2 regions of the Nocardioides sp. QY071 genome follow, and region 1 is predicted to be linked to the other one. Evidence: riboswitches for the same ligand, from Rfam matches in the RefSeq annotation. Region 1 holds a riboswitch; the other holds the start of a gene.
What was found. Region 1 has a riboswitch for FMN ahead of ribD (bifunctional diaminohydroxyphosphoribosylaminopyrimidine deaminase/5-amino-6-(5-phosphoribosylamino)uracil reductase RibD). Riboswitches for the same ligand answer to the same signal wherever they lie in the genome.

Region 1 (5,673 bases):
CGGTGGCGGCATGACCGAGCGCACCCTGTCGGGCAGGGCCGCGATCGCCGGCATCGGCGCGACCGAGTTCTCCAAGGAGTCGGGCCGCTCCGAGCTCCAGCTCTCCGTCGAGGCCGTGCGCCACGCGCTCGCCGACTGCGGCCTCACGCCCGCCGACGTCGACGGCCTGGTCACCTTCACGATGGACACCTCGTCCGAGATCGCCGTGGCCCGCGAGCTCGGCATCCCCGAGCTGCGCTTCTTCAGCCGGATCAACTACGGCGGCGGTGCTGCCTGCGCCACCGTCCAGCAGGCCGCGATGGCCGTCGCCACCGGCGTCGCCGACGTCGTCGTCGCCTACCGCGGCTTCAACGAGCGCTCGGGTGACCGGTTCGGCCAGGTGTCGGCGTGGGCGGCCCAGCAGGTCAACACCAACGGCCTCGACAACGCCTGGACCTACCCGCTCGGCCTGTCCACCCCGGCCGCCACGGTCGCGATGCAGGCCCGCCGCTACATGCACGAGTACGGCGCCACCTCGGCCGACTTCGGCCGCGTCGCGGTCGCCGACCGCCGGCACGCCGCCACCAACCCGGCCGCGTTCTTCTTCGGCAAGCCGATCACCCTCGAGGACCACCAGGCCTCCCGGATGATCGCCGACCCGCTGCACCTGCTCGACTGCTGCCAGGAGTCCGACGGCGCCGTCGCCCTCGTGGTCGTGTCGGCCGAGCGGGCCAAGGACCTGGCCCAGCCACCGGCGTACGTCGCCGCCGCGGCGCAGGGCTCGGGCCGCGACCAGTTCGTGATGACGTCCTACTACCGCGACGACATCGGCATCCCCGAGATCGGCGTGGTGGGCCGCGAGCTGTGGAAGCAGTCCGGCCTCACCCCCGCCGACATGCCGATGGCCGTGCTCTACGACCACTTCACGCCGTACGTCCTCATGCAGCTCGAGGAGCTCGGCTTCTGCGGCCGCGGCGAGGCCAAGGACTTCGTCAAGGACGGCGCCATCGAGATCGGCGGCCGGCTGCCCATCAACACCCACGGCGGCCAGCTCGGCGAGGCCTACATCCACGGCATGAACGGCATCGCCGAGGGAGTGCGCCAGATCCGCGGCACCTCGGTCAACCCGGTCGCAGACGCCCACCACGTGCTGGTGACCGCCGGCACCGGTGTGCCCACGAGCGGGCTGATCCTCTCGGCGTAGCCCGGACGTCGAGGAGGTCGTGCAGTGACCGTCTCGAGACGCCTACTCCTCGACCCACACGTTGTCGTGCTCGCGCATGAACGCGTCGTACTCCTCGGGCGTCCACTCCTCGCCCCGGGCGAGCCGATCGAGCCCCTCGAAGTAGGGCTCGCGCGGCGCGCCCGGGGCGAAGTGCAGCAGCATCGACGCCGGGGCACCGGACTCGTTGCGGAACCCGTGGACGCCGCCGGGCGGCACGTGCAGGAAGTCGCCCGGCCGCGCCGTCGTCCACGAGGTGCCGGTGTGGATCCGCACCTCGCCCTCGAGGACGTAGAAGGACTCGGACATGGTGCGGTGGAAGTGCGGGCTCGGACCGCTGACCGCCTCGGAGAACTCCCAGCGGTAGAGGCCGAACAGGCCGCCGGTCGCCTCGCCACGCGCCAGGTAGTGGACCCGGTTGCCGTTGGGGTAGACGAGGTCGGGGCCGTCGGTGCCGGGACGCACCCAGGCCGAGACCTCGCCGTCGTAGAGGGGTGGGGGATACGACATGCCTGCGACGCTACCGAGGTTCCAGTGACCGGACCCACAACCCGCGGCGTGTCGCCGTGTGCCACCATGGGTCCCAAGAGCTCGCGTGCTCTGGGGTCGGTGAAAATCCGAACCGGCGGTGACAGTCCGCGACCCGATCGCAGCCAGTGATCGGTTGACCAGGTGGAACTCCTGGACCGACGGTCAAAGTCCGGATGGGAAGTGCACGCACGAGTGTCCGACGGACGCCCCGCAGCGGGCGCCCGTCGTACGCCAGGCAAGCCCCGGAGTCCGCGTCCAGGACGACGAGAGGCGGTGGCCGGTGGCGGAGACGTTCACCCGTGAGTACGACGCGATGCGTCGTGCGCTCGCGCTGGCAGCGACCCCCGGGGTGCCTCTGCATCCCAACCCGCGAGTGGGCTGCGTGCTGCTCGGCCCTGACGGCGACATCGTCGGCGAGGGCTACCACCACGGCGCCGGTACGCCGCACGCCGAGGTCGAGGCGCTGAAGGTGGCCGGCGACCGAGCGCGCGGCGCCACGGCGATCGTGACGCTGGAGCCGTGCAACCACACCGGTCGCACCGGCCCCTGCTCGCAGGCGCTGATCGCCGCCGGCGTCGCCCGCGTGGTCATCGCGCAGCGCGACCCCAACCCGCAGGCCGCGGGCGGCATGGAGACGCTGCTCGAGGCGGGCATCGAGGTCGACGCCGGCCTGCTCGCCGACGAGGCGGCCGAGGTCAACCGGGCCTGGACGTTCGCGCACCGCAACGGCCGGCCCTTCGTGACCTGGAAGTTCGCGACCACTCTCGACGGGCGCAGCGCCGCCGCCGACGGCACCTCGCGCTGGGTGTCCTCGCCGGCCGCGCGCCGCGACACGCACCTGCTGCGCGGCCTGTGCGACACCATGCTCGTCGGCACCAACACCGTCGAGGTCGACGACCCGCAGCTCACCGTCCGCGGCGACGACGACCAGCCGGTCGGCGAGCAGCCGCTGCGCGTGGTGATGGGGGAGCGCGACCTCGGCGAGGACCGCCGCGTCCTCGACGATGCGGCGCCCACCGTGCACCTGCGCACCCGCGACCCCGAGCAGGCGCTGCGCAGCCTGTACGCCGAGCACGACCGCCACCACGTCTTCCTCGAGGGCGGGCCCACGCTGGCCGCCGCCTTCCTGCAGGCGGGCCTGGTCGACGAGGTCGTCACCTACGTCGCCCCGATGCTGCTCGGCGCCGGCCGCTCCGCCGTCGGCGACCTCGGAATCGCCACCATCGCCGACGCGTTGCACCTGCGGCTCGTCGACACCACTGTCGTCGGCGAGGGCGCCGAGGCCAACGTGCGCCTGATCATGAGGCCCGGCACGGGCCGCACCGAGGAAGGAACCGCCTGATGTTCACCGGCATCGTCGAGGAGCTCGGCACCGTCACCGCCGTCGAGGACCAGGGGGACGCCATCCGGCTCACCATCGCCTCCGACGTGACGTTGTCCGACGCCGGCCTCGGTGACTCCATCGCCGTCAACGGCTGCTGCCTGACCGTGGCCGAGCGCACCGACACGACCTGGACCGCCGACGTGATGGCCGAGACGCTCGCCAAGACCACCACCGGCCGGCTCCACGTCGGCGACCGGGTCAACCTCGAGCGCGCCGTCACCGCGGAGAAGCGCCTCGGTGGCCACGTCGTGCAGGGCCATGTCGACGCTGTCGGCGAGGTCGTCGCCCGCACCCCTAGCGAGCACTGGGAGCTCGTCGAGATCGCGATGCCCGACGAACTTGGCCGCTACCTCGTCGACAAGGGCTCGATCACCGTCGACGGCACCTCGCTGACGGTCGTCGAGGCCGGCGAGCACACCTTCACCGTGAGCCTGATCCCCGAGACCCTGGCCCGCACGACGCTCGGCTTCCGGGCCGTCGGCGACCGGGTCAACCTCGAGGTCGACGTCATCGCCAAGCACGTCGAGAAGCTCGTCCGTGCCTACACCAGCGCCCCCGGCGCCAGCAGCAAGGAGAACTGACATGTCGGTGCGACTGGACCCGGTCGAGCGCGCGATCGCCGACATCGCGGCGGGCAGGGCCGTCGTCGTCGTCGACGACGAGGACCGCGAGAACGAGGGCGACATCATCTTCGCCGCCAGCAAGGCGACGCCGGAGCTGATGGCGTTCACGATCCGCTACTCCAGCGGCGTCATCTGCGCCCCGATGCCCGGCGCCATGCTCGATCGGCTCGAGATCCCGCTGATGACCCCGCACAACAAGGACGCCTACCGCACGGCGTACACCATCTCGGTGGACGCCCGCGACGGCGTCAGCACCGGCATCTCCGCCGCCGACCGCGCCCACACCGTGCGGGTCCTCGCCGACTCGGCCACCGAGCCGTGGGAGCTGACCCGTCCGGGCCACGTTTTCCCGCTGCGCTACCGCGAGGGCGGCGTCCTGGTCCGACGCGGCCACACCGAGGCCGCCGTCGACCTGTGCCGCCTCGCCGGCCTGACCCCGACCGGCGTGCTCGTCGAGGTGGTCAACGACGACGGCACCATGAAGCGAGCCCCCGAGCTGCGCGCGTTCGCCGACGAGCACGGCTTGGCGATGATCTCGATCGAGGACCTGGTCCGCTACCGGCGCCGCGTCGAGACCCACGTCGTGCGCGAGGCGGAGACCAGCCTGCCCACCAGTCACGGCGACTTCACCGCGATCGGCTACACGATCACCGTCGACGGCAGCGAGCATGTCGCCCTCGTGTACGGCGATCCGGCCACCCTCGCGGACGGCGGACCGGTGCTCACCCGGGTGCACTCGGAGTGCCTGACCGGCGACGTCTTCGGCTCCAGCCGCTGCGACTGCGGCCCCCAGCTCAACGAGGCGATGGACCGCATCGTCGAGGAGGGCCGCGGCGTCGTGATCTACCTGCGCGGCCACGAGGGCCGGGGGATCGGCCTGGTCGCCAAGCTGCAGGCCTACCAGCTGCAGGACGGCGGCCGCGACACCGTCGACGCCAACCTCGACCTCGGCCTGCCCGCCGACGCCCGGCACTACGGCGCGGCCACGCAGATCCTCAAGGACCTCGGCGTCTCCGACGTGCGGCTGCTGACCAACAACCCCGACAAGGTGGCCTCGCTCGAGGACTACGGCGTGACCGTCAGCGAGCGGGTCCCGCTCACGCCGCACCCCAACGGCCACAACCTCGCCTACCTGCTGACCAAGCGCGACCGGATGGGCCACGACCTGCCCGACCTCGACCTCGAAGGAGTCAACTGACATGGCCGGACACGGCGCCCCCGACATCGCCCCCACCGACTGCCACGACCTGCGGGTCGCGGTCGTCGCGGCGAGCTGGCACACCGAGGTCATGGACGGGCTGATCGCCGGCGCGCAGCGGGCCTTCGCCGACCACAAGGTCGAGGCGCCGGTCGTGGTGCGGGTCCCCGGCACCTTCGAGCTGCCCGTCACCGCCGACGCCCTCGCTCCGTCGTACGACGCCGTGATCGCGCTCGGCGTGGTCATCCGGGGCGGCACCCCGCACTTCGAGTACGTCTGCAGCGCCGCCACCGACGGCCTCACGCGGGTCTCCCTCGACCACCACATTCCGATCGGCTTCGGGGTGCTCACCTGCGACGACGAGGCGCAGGCGCTGGACCGCGCCGGCCTCGAGGGCTCGCACGAGGACAAGGGCTACGAGGCGGCCTCGGCCGCGCTGCAGACCGCGGCCACGCTGAAGAAGATCCGCAGCCGCGGCTACACGGGCTGAGACCGGCGCTGGTCCGGCCGCGGCCACGCCGTAGGCTGACCTCCCGTGAAGACGTTCGACGAGCTGTTCGCAGAGCTCAGCGAGAAGGCACAGACGCGGCCCGAGGGGTCCGGCACCGTCCGGCAGCTCGACGCCGGCGTCCATGCGATCGGCAAGAAGCTGATCGAGGAGGCCGCTGAGTCCTGGATGGCCGCCGAGCACGAGGGCAAGGACGCCACGGCCCTGGAGATCAGCCAGCTGCTGTAC
Region 2 (5,673 bases), 1.6 Mb from region 1:
ATCCTGCGGCCGCTGCGGGGCGGCGTCCTGGTCGCGGTCGGGATCAGCATCGCCGGAGGCCTCCTGCTCGCCGGGGAATGGACCCGCTGGCTGGACGCCCCGCGGATCGTGGGCTTCCTGCCGTTCTTCGTGCTCGGCCTGAAGACCACGCCCGAAGCGCTGGAGTGGCTGCGCGGCCGGTTCGCCGCTCTGCTCGGCATCGCGACCTTCGCGGCGCTGTGGGTCGCCGCCGGCTCCCTGGACGAGTGGGCCAGCCGCGACTACCTCTACCAGCGGCCCTCCGAGCTGCTCGACGACCCGACCTCGACCGCAGTCCTGACCCGGCTCCTGGTGCTGCTCGCCGGCGTCGCGGGCGCGCTGGCCTGGCTCAGCGTCGTACCTCGCATCGGTGGTTGGTTCACCCAGATGGGCTCGGCGAGCCTGGTCATCTACCTGTTCCACGGCTTCGTCGTGAAGGAGCTGGAGTACCTCGGCTTCGTCGAGTGGGCCCACGACCGGCCCTGGCTCGGTCTGCTGGCCGCGGTCGGCGTCGGTGTCGGTGTGGCCCTGGCCCTGGCCGCGCCGCCCGTCCGGCGGGTCCTCGAGCGGGTCGTGGACCCGTTCGACGTCGCCCACCGCCGGGTCCGCGAGGCGGTGCAGCTGACCGGTGTCGTGCACGAGCAGGAGCGGGAGACAGCGGACGCGGGGTTGGTGGGCGCCGGCCGGTAGTCGCCGGCCGGTAGCCTTCGGGCATGCCTCTCAGCACGGACCGCGCCTCGTGAGCGCCGGCCTGTTCGGTCTGCTCGACGACGTCGCCGCCATCGCCAAGATGGCCGCCGCGTCGATCGACGATGTCGGCGCCGCGGCAGGTCGTGCGACGACCAAGGCCGCGGGCGTGGTGGTCGACGACACCGCGGTCACGCCCCAATACGTGCACGGCGTCGCGGCCGAGCGCGAGCTCCCGATCGTCAAGCAGATCGCGATCGGCTCGATCCGCAACAAGCTGCTGATCATCCTCCCGGCAGCGCTGCTGCTCAGTGAGTTCCTGCCGGACCTGCTCCCGATCATCCTGATGCTCGGCGGCACCTTCCTCGCCTACGAGGGCGCGCACAAGGTCTGGCACCTGCTCGCCAGGCACGACGACCACGACGTCCCGGCCACCGTGATCAGTCCGGAGGCCGAGAAGCAGATGGTCGCCGGCGCGATCCGGACCGACCTGATCCTGTCGGCGGAGATCATGGTGATCGCCCTCGACGAGGTGGCCGACGAGAGCTTCTGGGCCCGGCTCGCGATCCTCGTGGTCGTGGCGATCGCGATCACGATCGCCGTCTACGGCGTCGTGGCCCTCATCGTGAAGATGGACGACGCCGGCCTCAGCCTCGCGCAGCGCTCCTCGACCCTCGCCCAGAAGGTCGGGCGTGGCCTGGTCGCGTTCATGCCGCGGCTGCTGTCGATCATCTCGATCGTCGGCACCGTCGCCATGCTCTGGGTCGGCGGCCACATCCTGCTCGTCAACGTGCACGAGGTCGGCTGGTGGGACGCGCCGTACGAGTGGGTCCATGGCATCGAGCACGACATCGAGCACGCCGTGCACGGCTTCCTCGGCAGCGCGCTGGCCTGGCTCGCCAACACCGGCATCTCCGCGGTGATCGGACTGGTGGTCGGCTCCCTCGTGGTCGCGATCGTGCGGGTGCTGCCGTTCAGCGGCGACAAGGACCCGATCGAGCGGTACGACGACGGCGAGCCTGCCGCGCACTGAGGGCATTGAGGGCTCAGCCCGGTCACGGCAGGCCCACCGGTCCGGTCGGGCCCCGCGGGTCAGACCGCCGACAGCTGGACCGTCGCGTCCAGGGCGGCCGCGAGCTCGCGGCCCTTCGTCTCGAAGTGGCGGCGGAAGTAGCTCGTGTGCTCGTCGTGCTCGTGGAAGTGGTGCGGCGTGAGCACCGCGGAGAACACCGGCACGTCGGTCTCGAGCTGGATCCGCATCAGCGCGTCGACCACGGACGAGGCCACGAAGTCGTGGCGGTAGATCCCGCCGTCGACGACCAGGGCCGCCGTCGCCACCCCGGCGTAGCGGCCGGTCCGGGCCAGCCGGCGGACCTGCAGCGGGATCTCGAAGGCGCCTGGCACGTGCACCACCTCCACGGTGTAGCCGCGCAGCTCGAGCTCGGTGCGGAAGGTCTCGACGGCGACGTCGACGATGTCGGAGTGCCAGCGGGCCGCGACGATGGCGACGGTATTGCCGGCGGGAGCGGTGGGTGACATGGGTTCTCCTGTTCGCGTGTCACCCAGGGCGTGACGACGCGCGCGAGGCCCGTCGCGTTCTCTTCCGTCCGGACTGTGACCGTCGGCTCCGGAGTCGCACCGGATCTGCTGACCCGCCCCGGTCGGAGACCGGGCCGGCGCTCGCGGGCTCGGCCGCCCCGGATCGGCCGGGACGCCCTCACCGCCGGTGGGGAGTTCCACCCCGCCCTGAGAACGTACGGCAGCAGGGTACCGCCCGCCCACGGCTCAGCCGCCGACGCAGTCGTTCGAGCCCGAGTAGCAGGGCACGTAGTCGGGACCCGGGCCGGGCGGTGGGGGCGGCGACCCGTCCCAGTCGATCTGCGGCATGGCGGTGAGCAGGGCGACCACGAGAGCCACCGCGGCCACCGCGAGGTGCCAGAGGAAGATCCAGCGCCCGCGCCGCAGCGCCGCGGTCACCAGGGTGGTCAGCACGGCGAGCGCGAGGCCGCCGGTGAGGAGGCGGTGGACGAGGACCTCGGTTGCGGTCGGTCCGTCGCAGCCGCCCCAGCAGAAGTAGACGGTCAGACCGTGCCAGAACGTGGCCAGGGTCAGGCCGAGGGCGGCGAGCGCGGCGACGATCTCGAGGGGCCCGGCCGGGCGGCGATCGGTCATGTTCGCAGGGTCCCGGGCGGGGGCCGTGGCGGCATGAGTAGGCGGGCCCAGATCGCCCGGGCGCGTAGGCGGCGTACGACGGGTCAGGCCGCATCGGACCGCCCCGCCTCCGACCCGACCGCGCACGCCCACGACCCGGGCGGGATCGGGCGGCCGGTGTCGACGGGGCGGGTGCCGTGGTGGTCGACGACGAACAGCAGGTCGTGGGGCGAGCGCCACAGGTAGCTGCCGGGGGAGAGGGCGAGATAGCGCCAGGCGGTGAAGGTCGTGGCGCGGTGGTGCTGGCGGCACAGCGGGACCAGGTTGCAGGGACAGGTCGGGCCGCCGTCGCGGTGGGGGGTGGCGTGGTCGAGGTCGCAGCGGTCGGTCCGGGTGGTGCAGTGCGGGAACCGGCAGCTGTGGTCGCGCAGCTCGACCCGGGTCCGCAGCCGCTCGGGGATCTCGTAGGAGTCGACGGGGACGTGCTCGGCGAGGTCGACCACCGGACGCACCACGACGGAGGCTCCGGTGAGTCGCAGCCACTCGCGGACCTGGTCGGCGCTGATCGGGCAGGCGCCCTCCTCCCAGCGGGCGACCGGGTTGTCGGGGTCGCCGGTGAGGTGCACGTTGAGGACGACCTCGCGGCCCGGGACGCGGACCGTCCGGCCGTCGTCATCGCGGGCCTCGAGGTCGAGGGTGAGGTCCTGGCGGGCGATCTCGCCGACCGCGATCGAGCGGCGGACGTCGAGCGGCGCGTCGTTGCCGAGCCGGCCGAGCAGGGCGGCGCGGCGACGTACGGCCTCCTCGAGGTCGTGCCCGTCGCCGGCGTCGAGGAGTCCATGCACCTCGACCGTCCCGGCCGCGTCGGGTGGCTCGACGTTGAGGCGCCGGCGGTCGGCCGCCCTCTGCCGGCGCGCCTCGGCGGCGACCGGGTCGTGCCGGGCCACCGCCTCCTCGACCAGCCGCTCGACCTGCGCCCAGGTGCACGAGGTCACGTCGTGCAGGGCGCCGTCGACGAAGACCGTCGCCTCGGCGTTGAGCGGTCGGGTCAGGTCGGAGATCCGCTCGGCCCGCCAGGGCGCGAGGCGCCCGGCGGCGACCGCGGCGTACACCTTCGGCAGCCGCCAGGCGCACTCCACGACCCGGCCGACGAACGCGCGCCCGGCGTTGGGGGAGCGCCCGAGCGCGGCCACGAGCTCGCTGAGGTGGTGGTCGCTGATCAGCGGCGCACCGTCGCCGGCGATCGGCACGCCGGTGTCGATGACGCCGTCGCGGACGGTGGCGGCGTGCTCGGGGATCGTGACCACGTGGGCCTCGGCCCAGCGGACGACGGCCGCCCACTCGGCGACAACGAGGCACTCGCGGGTGCGCACGCCCGAGCGGATGGTGGTTAGCAGGTCATGCGGGTCGTGCTGGTCGAAGAGGGGAGCGGCAGAGAGGAGAGTGGTCATGGCACTCACCCCACCAAGGGCTGCCGACGGAAGGCGGGTACGGCGGCGGGCCTGTGGAGAAGGGGGCAGTCGTCGGCGGCTGTGGAGAGTCGAGGGACATTCCTGATGATTCCGCGGCCCTCGGAGCGCGCTTGTAGGGTGTCCTACGTCATGCGCGGGAGATCCCGACGATGCGCAGATGCGCCGCAGGACCAGCTGTCACACGACACTCGAACCTCGAGGATCACTCATGGACTACAAGGTTGCTGACCTGAGCCTGGCCGAGTTCGGCCGCAAGGAGCTCACTCTCGCCGAGCACGAGATGCCCGGCCTCATGGAGATGCGCCGGCGCTACGCGGACTCGCAGCCGCTCAAGGGTGCCCGCATCGCCGGCTCGCTGCACATGACGATCCAGACCGGTGTCCTCATCGAGACGCTGACCGCGCTCGGTGCCGACGTCCGCTGGGCCACCTGCAACATCTTCTCCACCCAGGACCACGCCGCTGCGGCCGTCGTCGTCGGAAACGGCACGCCGGAGGACCCGCAGGGCACCCCGGTCTTCGCCTGGAAGGGCGAGACCCTCGCCGAGTACTGGGACGAGGCCGAGAAGGTCTTCGACTTCACCGACGCCGACGGCAACAAGATCGGCCCCAACATGCTCCTCGACGACGGTGGCGACATCACGCTGCTCGTCCACAAGGGCGTGGAGTTCGAGAAGGCCGGCGCCGTGCCGGGCCAGGACTCGACGGACAACGAGGAGTTCAAGGAGGTCCTCCGGGTCCTCGCGCGCTCGCTCGACAACGACCCGCAGCGCTGGACCAACATCGCCAACGGCATCAAGGGCGTCACCGAGGAGACCACCACCGGTGTCCTGCGCCTCTACGACCGCTTCAAGGAGGGCTCGCTCCTCTTCCCGGCGATCAACGTCAACGACTCGGTCACCAAGTCGAAGTTCGACAACAAGTACGGGTGCCGCCACTCGCTGATCGACGGCATCAACCGCGGCACCGACGTGATGATCGCCGGCAAGACCGCCGTCGTCTGCGGCTACGGCGACGTGGGCAAGGGCTCGGCCGAGTCGCTGCGTGGCCAGGGCGCCCGCGTGATCATCACCGAGATCGACCCGATCTGCGCGCTGCAGGCGGCGATGGACGGCTACGAGGTCAAGCGCCTCGAGTCGGTCGTCGACTTCGCCGACATCTTCATCACCACGACGGGCAACTTCGACATCATCCGGGTCGAGCACTTCGAGAAGATGAAGAACCAGGCCATCGTCGGCAACATCGGCCACTTCGACAACGAGATCGACATGGCCGGCCTCGCGAAGATCCCCGGCATCGTCAAGGACGAGATCAAGCCGCAGGTCCACCAGTGGATCTTCCCCGAC

Region 2: linked by a shared signal. The riboswitch ahead of QI633_RS06900 (6,7-dimethyl-8-ribityllumazine synthase) and the one ahead of ribD (bifunctional diaminohydroxyphosphoribosylaminopyrimidine deaminase/5-amino-6-(5-phosphoribosylamino)uracil reductase RibD) in region 1 are both predicted to bind FMN.

Annotation. Positions count from the first base shown of each region.
Region 1 is NZ_CP124681.1:2,999,251-3,004,923, reverse strand. Features, by position in the region: gene QI633_RS14535 (MaoC family dehydratase) at 1-14, shown strand, start outside; gene QI633_RS14530 (lipid-transfer protein) at 11-1,183, shown strand; gene QI633_RS14525 (cupin domain-containing protein) at 1,226-1,711, opposite strand; FMN riboswitch at 1,793-1,922, shown strand; gene ribD (bifunctional diaminohydroxyphosphoribosylaminopyrimidine deaminase/5-amino-6-(5-phosphoribosylamino)uracil reductase RibD) at 2,046-3,074, shown strand; gene QI633_RS14515 (riboflavin synthase) at 3,074-3,697, shown strand; gene QI633_RS14510 (bifunctional 3,4-dihydroxy-2-butanone-4-phosphate synthase/GTP cyclohydrolase II) at 3,699-4,937, shown strand; gene ribH (6,7-dimethyl-8-ribityllumazine synthase) at 4,939-5,427, shown strand; gene QI633_RS14500 (phosphoribosyl-ATP diphosphatase) at 5,473-5,673, shown strand, end outside.
Region 2 is NZ_CP124681.1:1,441,441-1,447,113, forward strand. Features, by position in the region: gene QI633_RS06890 (acyltransferase family protein) at 1-708, shown strand, start outside; gene QI633_RS06895 (DUF808 domain-containing protein) at 758-1,738, shown strand; gene QI633_RS06900 (6,7-dimethyl-8-ribityllumazine synthase) at 1,798-2,244, opposite strand; FMN riboswitch at 2,297-2,463, opposite strand; gene QI633_RS06905 (DUF6234 family protein) at 2,491-2,877, opposite strand; gene QI633_RS06910 (HNH endonuclease signature motif containing protein) at 2,961-4,307, opposite strand; gene ahcY (adenosylhomocysteinase) at 4,537-5,673, shown strand, end outside.